2 regions of the Roseococcus sp. GW821-FHT12F05 genome follow, and region 2 is predicted to be linked to the other one. Evidence: riboswitches for the same ligand, from Rfam matches in the RefSeq annotation. Region 2 holds a riboswitch; the other holds the start of a gene.

Region 1 (4,801 bases), on a different contig from region 2:
GAAGCAGGCCGGGGAGGCGTAGTCGTGGAATTCCGGCGGCTCAGCCACGGCGGAACCGCTCCTCCCGGCCGAGCAGCACGCCCTGGCCGGCGGCGATGCCCATCTCCAGGCTCTGCGCGATGCGCTGGGCGCGCTCGATGAAGTGCTCCGCCGCGGCCGGCGGGCAGAGCTCGCGCGCCGTCGCGCCGAAGAGGGCGAGCCAGCGGTCGAAATGCTCGGCGTCGACCGGAAGCGGCAGGTGCTTCTCCATGGGGCTGCCGTGATATTCGCCGGACATCAGCGCGACGGACGACCAGAAGGCGAACATGCGCTGAAGATGCGGCTCCCAGTCGGCGATGCGGGCGGCGAAGACGGGGCCGAGCAGCGCGTCCCTGCGCACCCGCGTGTAGAAGCCGCGCACGAGACGCTCGATCATCGCGGCATCGATGCCGGTGCGCGCGACGATCCCGGCGGTGATTTGCGCGCGTCGCTCGGCGGCGTCGCGCGCCGTGCTCACCGGAAGGTGACCGGCTTGCCGATCGGGGCGCCCAGCACCTCGTCGTCGCGCATCGCGACGTTCCCACGGATGATGGTGCCGACTGGCCAGCCCTGGCAGCGATAGCCGTCGAAGGGCGTCCAGCCGGCGGGGCTGGCGATCCAGTCGTTGGTGATCTCGCGGGACTTCTTCATATCCACCAGCGTGAAGTCGGCGTCGTAGCCGACGGAGAGGCGGCCCTTGTTCACCGCGCCGTAGATCCGCGCGGGGCCGGCGCACATCAGGTCCACGAGGCGCGAGAGGCTGAGGCGGCCGGCGCTCACATGGTCGAGCATCACCGGCACGATGGTCTGCACGCCCGTCAGGCCGGCGGCGGTGTTGGGCCAGGGGCGCTCTTTGGCCTCGCGGGAATGCGGGGCGTGGTCGCTGCCCACCACGTCCACCGTGCCGTTGCGCACGGCGGCCCAGGCGGCCTCGAGGTGGCGCTGCTCGCGGATGGGCGGGTTCATCACCGCATAGCCGCCGAGGCGGTCATAGGCCTCGTCGGTCTGGGTGAGGTGGTTCATCAGCACCTCGACGGAGCAGATGTCCTTGAAATCGCCGAGGTATTCGAGCTCCTCGGCCGTGGACACATGCAGGATGTGCGCGGGACGGCCGGTCTTGCGGGCGAGGGCCATGAGGCGCTTCGTGCCGAGCATCGCGCATTCCACGTCGCGCCAGACCATGTGGTTGCGGTGGGGCATGCCCTCGGTGAAGAGCGGCTTGCGCTCCTGCAGGCGGTACTCGTCCTCGGAGTGGTAGCAGATGCGCCGGCGGCCGGAGCGCATCACGGCCTCCAGCGTCGCGTCGTCCTCGATCAGCAGGTCGCCCGTGGAGGAGCCCGCGAAGACCTTCACCGCGCAGACATTGTCCTCCAGCTCCAGCTCGGCGAGCTCGGCGATGTTCTTCTTCGAAGCGCCGACATAGAGGCCCATGTCGCAATACGCATGCTCCGCCACATAGGCGCGCTTCCAGGCCAGCTGCGCCGAATCGGTGATGGAGGGCGCGGTGTTCGGCATGTCGAAGACCGTCGTCAGGCCGCCGAGGATCGCGGCCTTCGTGCCCGTGGCGATGGTCTCGACCTTCGGGTCGCCCGGCTCGCGCAGATGGACATGCGCGTCGATCAGGCCGGGCAGCACGTGCAGATGCGTGCAGTCGATCACCTGGGCGGCCTCGGCCTTGCCCAGCGCGCCCATGGCGGCGATCCGCCCGCTGCGCACGCCGATGTCCAGCGGCTCGATGCCCCAGGGCAGGACGGCCTGGCCGCCGCGCAGGATGAGATCGAAATGGGGCATCGGGGGGAGAACTCCGCAGGTCGGTAATTGGCCGCAATCTGACGGGTCCGGCGGGGCGCGCAAGACGTGCTTGACTCGGTGAGACATAAGGATATGTTGATGACGTGTTGGTCCGGCGCGAGCCGGTGAAAAGGGAACGCCGTGAGGCTCGTGATGCGAGCCAAGTCGGCGGCTGCCCCCGCAACTGTCAGCGGCGAGCTGGCCTCTCATCGCCCTCGCAAGAGGGCTGGTCACTGGGATCCCGATCCCGGGAAGGCCGAGGGGCGAGTGACGACCCGTGAGCCAGGAGACCTGCCGGCACGCGCGAAACCCAACCGCCGGGGCGGGGTGCCCCCGGACAGGGAGAGACCGACCATGCGCCAAAGCCGCGCCCTGAATGTCCTGAACCGAACACCCTGTCGTGGGCGAATGCGGGCCTGTCCCCAGAAAGCCTGACCGCCATGCCGGCCGTTCCCCGGCCCTCCGAGTCCGATCCGACCTCGCCCTGCCTGCGCATCTGCAAGCTGGATGGGGAGGTCTGCCTCGGCTGCGGCCGCCGTCTCGACGAGATCGTCGCCTGGCCCACGGCTTCCGCCGCGGCCCGGCACGCGATCCTGCGTGCGGCTCGGGCCCGGCTGGCGACTCATCCCGACAGATCCGGGGCCTGAGCGCCCCTTCAGGAGACGACCATGACCGCCTACAACCTGGGCTTCCCCCGCATTGGCTTGCGGCGGGAACTCAAGACCGCGCTCGAATCCCATTGGTCCGGCAGGACCGGCGAGGATTCCGTGCTCGCCACCGCCGCCGAGCTGCGCGCCCGCCACTGGGCGCTGCAGGCCGAGGCCGGCATCGCCATGCCGCCGAGCAACGATTTTTCCCTCTATGACCACGTGCTGGACACGGCCTGCGCCGTGGGCGCCATCCCGCATGGCTATGGCTGGCATCCGGGCGAGGCGGTCTCGCTTGCGACCCGCTTCGCCCTGGCCCGCGGCGGGCGCGGCGACGAGGACGCCTGCTGCGGCGGCCACGGCGCGCCCGCGCTTGAGATGACCAAGTGGTTCGACACGAACTACCACTACCTCGTGCCCGTCTTCGGCAAGGGACAGGAGTTCGCCCCCACCGGCTTCCCCGCCGTCGAGGCCTTCCTGGAGGCCAAGGCGCTCGGCCACATGACGCGGCCGGTGCTGCTCGGTCCGGTCTCCTTCCTGCTGCTCGGCAAGATGGCCGAGGGCGCGGGCGATCCGCTCGACCTGCTCCCCGGCCTGCTGCCTGTCTATGCCGAGACGCTGAAGCGCCTCGCCGCCGCCGGCGCGACCCAGGTGCAGATCGACGAGCCCTGCCTGGTGCTCGACCTCGCGCCGCAGGCCCGCGCCGCCTTCGGCACGACCTATGCCGCGCTGGCCTTGGCCGCGCCGGGCCTCTCGATCCTGCTCGCCGCCTATTTCGGCGATCTCAGGGAGAACCTGGAGACGGCGCTGAACCTGCCCGTCGCCGGCGTCCATCTCGACCTCGTGCGTGCGCCGCAGATGCTGGACGTGGCCCTGCGCCACGCGCCGGCGCGGATGGTGCTGTCCCTCGGCGTCGTGGACGGCCGCAACGTCTGGGCGACGGACCTCTCGCGCGCCTTCCTGAAGCTGCGCTCGGCGGCCGCCTCGCGGCGCTTCGAGCTGCTGCAGGTGGCGCCCTCCTGCTCGCTGCTGCACAGCCCGATCGACCTCGCCGGCGAGACCGGCCTCGATGCCGAGCTCAAGGGCTGGATGGGCTTCGCGAAGCAGAAGCTGGAGGAGGTGGCGCTGCTCGCGCGCGGCCTCGTCGAGGGCCGCGGCGCCATCGCCGAGGCGCTGGACGCCAGTGACGTCCGCCAGGCCGCCCGCCGCGCCTCGCCGCGGCTGCACGACAAGGCGGTGGCCCGGCGCCTCGCGGCGGGAACGCCGGAGGATGCGCGGCGCCTGCCCTTCGCAGAGCGCCGCCTCGCCCAGCGCGCACGGCTGAACCTTCCGGACTATCCGACCACCACCATCGGCAGCTTTCCGCAGACGCAGGACATCCGCGCCGCGCGAGTCGCCCGCAAGCGCGGCACCCTGCCGGAGGCCGAGTACGACGCCTTCCTCGAGGCCCGCATGGAGGAGGCGGTGCGCTGGCAGGAGGAGATTGGTATCGACGTCCTCGTCCATGGCGAGTTCGAGCGCAACGACATGGTCGAGCACTTCGCCGATTTCCTCACCGGCTTCGCGGTGACGAAGAACGGCTGGGTGCAGAGCTACGGCTCGCGCTGCGTGAAGCCGCCGGTGATCTACGGCGACGTCGCGCGGCCGAAGCCCATGACGGTGGACTGGGCGCGGCGCGCGCAGGCGCTCACGGAGCGGCCGGTGAAGGGCATGCTCACGGGGCCGGTCACGATGATGCAATGGGCCTTCATCCGCGACGACGTCCCGGCGCCGACCATCCGCCGCCAGCTCGCCTATGCCATCCGCGACGAGGTGGTGGATCTGGAGACGGCCGGCATCGCCATCATCCAGATCGACGAGCCGGCCTTCCGCGAGGGCCTGCCGCTGCGGCGCGACCAGTGGGACGCCTACCTGCGCGATGCCGCCGCCTGCTTCCGCATCTCGGCGAGCGGGGTGGCGGAGGACACGCAGATCCACACCCACATGTGCTACTCGGAGTTCAACGACATCATGGCCAGCATCGCCGACATGGATGCGGACGTGATCTCGATCGAGACCTCGCGCAGCCGGATGGAATTGCTCGAGGCCTTTCTCGACTTCCGCTACCCGAACGAGATCGGGCCGGGGGTCTACGACATCCATTCGCCGCATGTCCCGGGGGCGCCGGAGATGCGGGAGCTGCTCGGCATCGCCGCGCAGCGCCTGCCGGCGGACCAGATCTGGGTGAATCCCGATTGCGGGCTGAAGACCCGCCGCTGGGAGGAGGTGCGCCCGGCGCTGGTGAACATGGTGGAGGCCGCGCGCGCCATGCGGGGCTGAGCTGCGGCAATGCGGGAGGATCCCGG
Region 2 (4,801 bases):
GGACGTAGTCGCGGAAGGGCTCGGCCTGCGGGATCAGCAGGTTCTCCTCCGTGTTGTAATAGACCGGGCCACGCAGGATGCCCTGCAAGGTCACGTCCCAGCGCGGCTGGCCGACCGTCGTGCTGACCCCCGCCTGGTAGCGGTACATGCGCTCGACATTGCGCGTATTGGCCGTGGCCGCCGCGCCGTCGTCGCGCATGTCGAAGTTCCAGGAGGCGTTGACATTGGCCTGCCAGCGGAAGGTCTCGATGCCGAGGTGCCGCGCTATATCGGTCTGCAGCTGCATCTCCAGGCCGCGCACCACCACGTCGCCGGCATTGTTGGCATAGTCGCTGGTGGTGCTGTCGCGCGGGCGGACACGGGTGATGATGCGGTCCGAGATGGTGTTCTGGAAGAGCGCGAGATCCGCCCGGAAGCCGGGGCGGAAATAGGCGGCGCCGACCTCGTATTGCAGGTTGGTCTCGGGCTTGAGGTTTGCATTGCCGAAGGTGCGGCCGCCGCCCAGCGCGGTGAAGTCCGCCGCGAGTTCCGTCGCCGTCGGCGCACGAAAACCGGTCGAGGCGTTTGCGCGCAGGGCGACCGAAGGGATCGGCCGGTAGGAGGCGCCGGCGGACCAGGTGGTCGCATCGTAATCGGCGCTGCCCGTGCGCTGCAGCGGCAGGTTCGGCGTGGGATCGAAGGCCGTGTTGCCCCAGGTCTGCCGCACGCCGGCCCGCAGGGTCACGCGGTCGTCGAAGAGCTGCTGCGACAGCTCCGTATAGAGACCGGCATTCATGTCGGTCTGGTTGTTGTCCATCGGCGAGACTTGGCCCGTCGGGCCGCCGGGCAGCGGGACGCGGTTGCGCGTGGAGCGCAGCACCGAGCGCTCCAGGTCGAGCCCGACCAGGATCTCCGCCCCCTGCCAGAGCCGCATCGAGGGCTGCAGCCGCGTGCCCAGGATGTCGAGCACGCGGCGGTTGTCGTCATGGTCCGTGCCGATCGTGGGCAGGCCGGCCGCGCTGCGCATGATGGGCGAGCGCCAGCGCAGGTTGTCGATGTCCCTGACAGCATAGGCCTGGAGGTTCCAGCGGAAGCGCGCATCCGCCGTCGCGCCCTCCAGGGTGAGGTCCGCCGAGTGGTTGGTGCGGTCCTCGCGATTGGTCGTGTTCCAGCCCGAGCCGAGGAAGCCGGTGTTGTAGGTGCCGTCGGTCCGGGCACCGATGCCGATGCGGCCGATATTGGTCTCCACGCCGAGCACGGCCGCGCCGCCCGCCCGGCTCCACTCGGTGCCCTGCAGGATCGGCCCGTCGCCACCCGCGCGGTAGCTGTCGCGACGGCTGCCGGAGATGCCGGCATACATGTCGCCGGCGCGGACATTGTAGGCGGGCGAGCCCTGCGGCGTGACGTTCACGTCCCGAAAATTCATGCCGTAGCGCAGCCGGCCCTCGGCGAGGCCCCAGGACCCGCCGCTCACCTCGGCGAAGCCGCCGGGCGAGGAGCGGCCATCCCGCATGATCAGGTTGATCACGCCGCCGATTGCCTGGCTGCCATAGACCACGCTCGCGGGGCCGCGGATGATCTCGATGCGCTCCACCTCGGCCGGGCTGAGCTTGGAAAGGTTCGACGTGCCCGCGCGGCGGCCGTTCACCAGGATCAGCACCTGCGAGCGGAAGTCGCGGCCCTGGCCGTCCGTCGCACCCCCACGGATGTTGATGCTGGTCTGGCCGGGTGTCCATTCGCTGAAGAAGCCGACCGCGTTCTCGGCCAGCAGATCCGTCATGTTCTGCGCGGTGCTGCGCCGGATCGTCTCCTGGTCGATGACCTGGACGGTGCCGGCCAGGCTGGAGCGCGGCTCCGGCCGGCCCGTGGCGGTGACGACCATCTCGTCCAGGGTGATGGGGATGCGGACCTCCTGGGCCTGCGCGCCGAGCGCCGGGAGGATCGCCGCCGTGGCGAGAAGGGTGCGGCGCATCAGGCGAGGTCCCAGATCAGCAGCGCGGAGAGTTTCGGGGCGGAGAGCTCGAAGCCCCCATCCGGCAGGGGCTTCAGCGCGACGCGCAGATGCTCCGCCAGGGCGTCGCGGCGCTCGTCCCTGGCCGCGAGGCGAAGCTGCATGGCGCAATGCGCGAAGGCCGCTTCACGCGTCTCGAAGCGGGCGGAAAAGCTCCAGGGGAAGAGCGCGCTGCGGCTGGGCTGACGCTGCGGGCCGAGGGCGGCGAGAATGGACGCCACCGCGGGGCGCTCGTCCTCGCGATGCAGATGCGCGGGCAAGGCGCCGGAGAGGCACCAGCGCTTCGGGCCGCGCTGCGCCGGCACGATCCAGGCGACAGCGCGCGCGGCGCAGAAGCGCATCAGGCCGAGCAGTTCCTCCGGCGCCTCCTGCGGGCCGGAGGTATTGGCGGCCAGCGCCACCTCGACCGGCGGGACCGGCGGCAGCTCCTGCCATAGCGCGTCGATCGGGCGCAGGCCCCGATGTGTCGTCCGCGACAGCCGGCCGAGGCGCGCGCGCAGATAGCGGCTGGGCTCGACGGCGAACCAGGGCGTCTCCGGCGCGACCCAGCCCTGCGCGGGATGGCCGGCGCCGGCGCCGAGATCGAGCAGGCTCGCGGGCCGGCCGAGCGCGGCGAGCAGCGCCGCCGAGGCCTGCGTGCCGTAGTCCGAGCGGTCCATCCCCTGCGCGTAGAAACGCGCGGCGCGGTCGGCCCAGATGGGTTGGGGGGAAGCGGCCTGCATCGCCGGGGAAGGACTCATCGCGTCACCTGTCCCCGGTGCACCCCGCCCGGATCCTCGTGGGTTGCGACGGCCTTTCGGCGCATCGGCAACGGCAGGTCTCCTGGCTCGCGGGTCATCGATGCCGGCCCTGCCTTCCCACGGCTTTCGCCGCAGTGGCCCGCCGCGCGATCTGCGGGGCGGATGGGCCAGCGTCTCGCCGCTGACAGTTGCGGGGGCAGCTGCCGACTTGTCCGGGGCGGAGGAGCATTCCTCCGGCGGACTCACGGCATTCCCTTTTCACCCGCTCGCGCGGGACCGTTGCGGCGACGATGCTAGGCAAGGCTCCGGAGGCCGCGCAAGGTGTCGTGAGCGAAACGGAGAATCCATGTCCGCCCTGTTGCATGTTTGCGCGCCCTGCACGCATCCGGACCGCGAGAAGCGCGGGCCGGTGAAGGCGGGCGAGCTCTTCGCGACGCGGCTCGCGGCCGAGGCCGCCGCGCGCCCGGAACTGGCGGGGCTGCGCGTGGTGGCGGCACCTTGCATCGGCAATTGCGCGGCGCGATGCCGGGTGTCCCTCGCGGGACCGGGACGGTGGAGCTGGCTGATCGGCGGGCTGGATCCCGACGCCTCGACGGACGACCTGCTGGAATTCGCGCGGCATTGGCTGGAAGCGCCGGACGGCTTCGTCGGGAAGGACCAGCGGCCGAAGCCGATCCGGCCGCTGCTGCTGGGCCGCGTGCCGCCGCCGGAGCTGCCCGAGCTCAGGGCGCCTTCCACGGGCTGATCGCGGCGCCTGCGATCAGGAGTCCCTCTCCCGGCCTCGGCACATGGGCGAGCCACTCGCGCGGGGCCTGGCCGAGCAGCGAGCCCGCCAGCGCGCCGATCGGGCCGCCATGGGCGACGACCAGCACCGCGGCGTCGCCTGGAAGGCCGTGCCACCACTCCAGAACGCGGGCGGCGAGCTCGTTCGTGGTCTCGCCGCCGCCGGGGCGGAAGGTACCGGGCGCATCGAGCATGCCATCCATCGCATTGCCCTCCGCGCGCCAGATCACGTGCCAGGTGACGCCCTCCCACTTGCCGAAATCTCGCTCTGCCAGGCGCGGATCGATCTCCACGCCGCGCGACAGCAGGCCGCCGAGCCATCGCGCGCGGCGCGCGGGCGAGGCGACGACGCGACCGAAATCCTGCACGGGGATGTGTGCGGCCAGTCGCCGCGCATGCTCGCGGCCGGCACGGCTCAGCCCCGCATCGCTGCGCCCGTAGCAGCGGCCGGACCAGTGCGGCGCGACCTCGGGATGGCGCAGCAGCAGCGCGCGCCTCATCGCTCCATCGCGAAGGCCAGCGTCGCGAGCACGATGCCGACATAGCCGGCCGCGCCGATGGCATCGCCCGTACTGCCGCCGATCCGCCGGCGCAGCAGCGCGCGGTACCAGAGGAGGAAGGCGGCGCCGAGGATCAGCGAGACCGCCATCGCGCGCGCATCGGCCAAAGCGCCCAGCAGCAAGGCCGGCGCCGCCAGCAGCGCCGCGATGCCGACGCCCTTCCAGTCCGCCGCGGGCGCCACGCTGCTGCCGAGACCCTCGCGTCCCGGCACCGGCGGCACCGCGGCCATCACGGCGAGCATCAGCAACCGCCCGAGCGCGCCCGAGACCACCAGGACCATCATGACCTGCACAGGATCGGGCATCGCCATCAGTCCGCCGGCGCGCAGGGCGACGCCGAAACCGAGGCCCAACGCCCCGAAGGCGCCGATGCGGCTGTCCTTCAGGATGCGCAAGACGTCCTCCGGCGTGCGGCCGCCGCCGAGCCCGTCGCAGATGTCGGCCAGCGCGTCCTCGTGCAGCGCGCCGGTCAGCCGCGCCTCGATCGCGAGGGCGATCAGAACCGCAAGGGTGAAGGGCAGGACCAGCTCCGCGAGCCAGAGCGCCAGCGCCGTCAGCGCGCCGATGCCCGCGCCGACCAGCGGGAAGAGCAGCAGCGCGCGGCGGATTTCCTGCTGGAAGGCTTCGGAGGTCTCGGCGCCACCCGGCACCGGCAGACGCGTGAGGAACTGGATCGCCGTGGCGGCGGCCCGCATCATCCGCCCGTGACCTCGGCCAGCGTCGCGACA

The links. A riboswitch is a leader RNA that binds a small molecule or an ion and turns the genes downstream of it on or off. The one in region 2 is predicted to bind cobalamin.
Region 1: another riboswitch for cobalamin. It lies ahead of AC1ROY_RS32545 (DUF1289 domain-containing protein); the one in region 2 lies ahead of AC1ROY_RS22485 (hypothetical protein).

What each region holds. Positions count from the first base shown of each region.
Region 1 covers NZ_JBXAQB010000023.1:40,655-45,455, forward strand. Annotated here, with positions in the region: gene AC1ROY_RS32530 (5-formyltetrahydrofolate cyclo-ligase) at 1-48, opposite strand, end outside; gene AC1ROY_RS32535 (group III truncated hemoglobin) at 41-496, opposite strand; gene AC1ROY_RS32540 (dihydroorotase) at 493-1,809, opposite strand; cobalamin riboswitch at 1,901-2,122, shown strand; gene AC1ROY_RS32545 (DUF1289 domain-containing protein) at 2,250-2,456, shown strand; gene metE (5-methyltetrahydropteroyltriglutamate--homocysteine S-methyltransferase) at 2,478-4,775, shown strand.
Region 2 covers NZ_JBXAQB010000010.1:159,315-164,115, forward strand. Annotated here, with positions in the region: gene AC1ROY_RS22480 (TonB-dependent receptor) at 1-1,951, opposite strand, end outside; gene AC1ROY_RS22485 (hypothetical protein) at 1,951-2,730, opposite strand; cobalamin riboswitch at 2,786-3,026, opposite strand; gene AC1ROY_RS22490 (DUF1636 family protein) at 3,077-3,475, shown strand; gene AC1ROY_RS22495 (histidine phosphatase family protein) at 3,453-4,013, opposite strand; gene cobS (adenosylcobinamide-GDP ribazoletransferase) at 4,010-4,771, opposite strand; gene cobT (nicotinate-nucleotide--dimethylbenzimidazole phosphoribosyltransferase) at 4,768-4,801, opposite strand, start outside.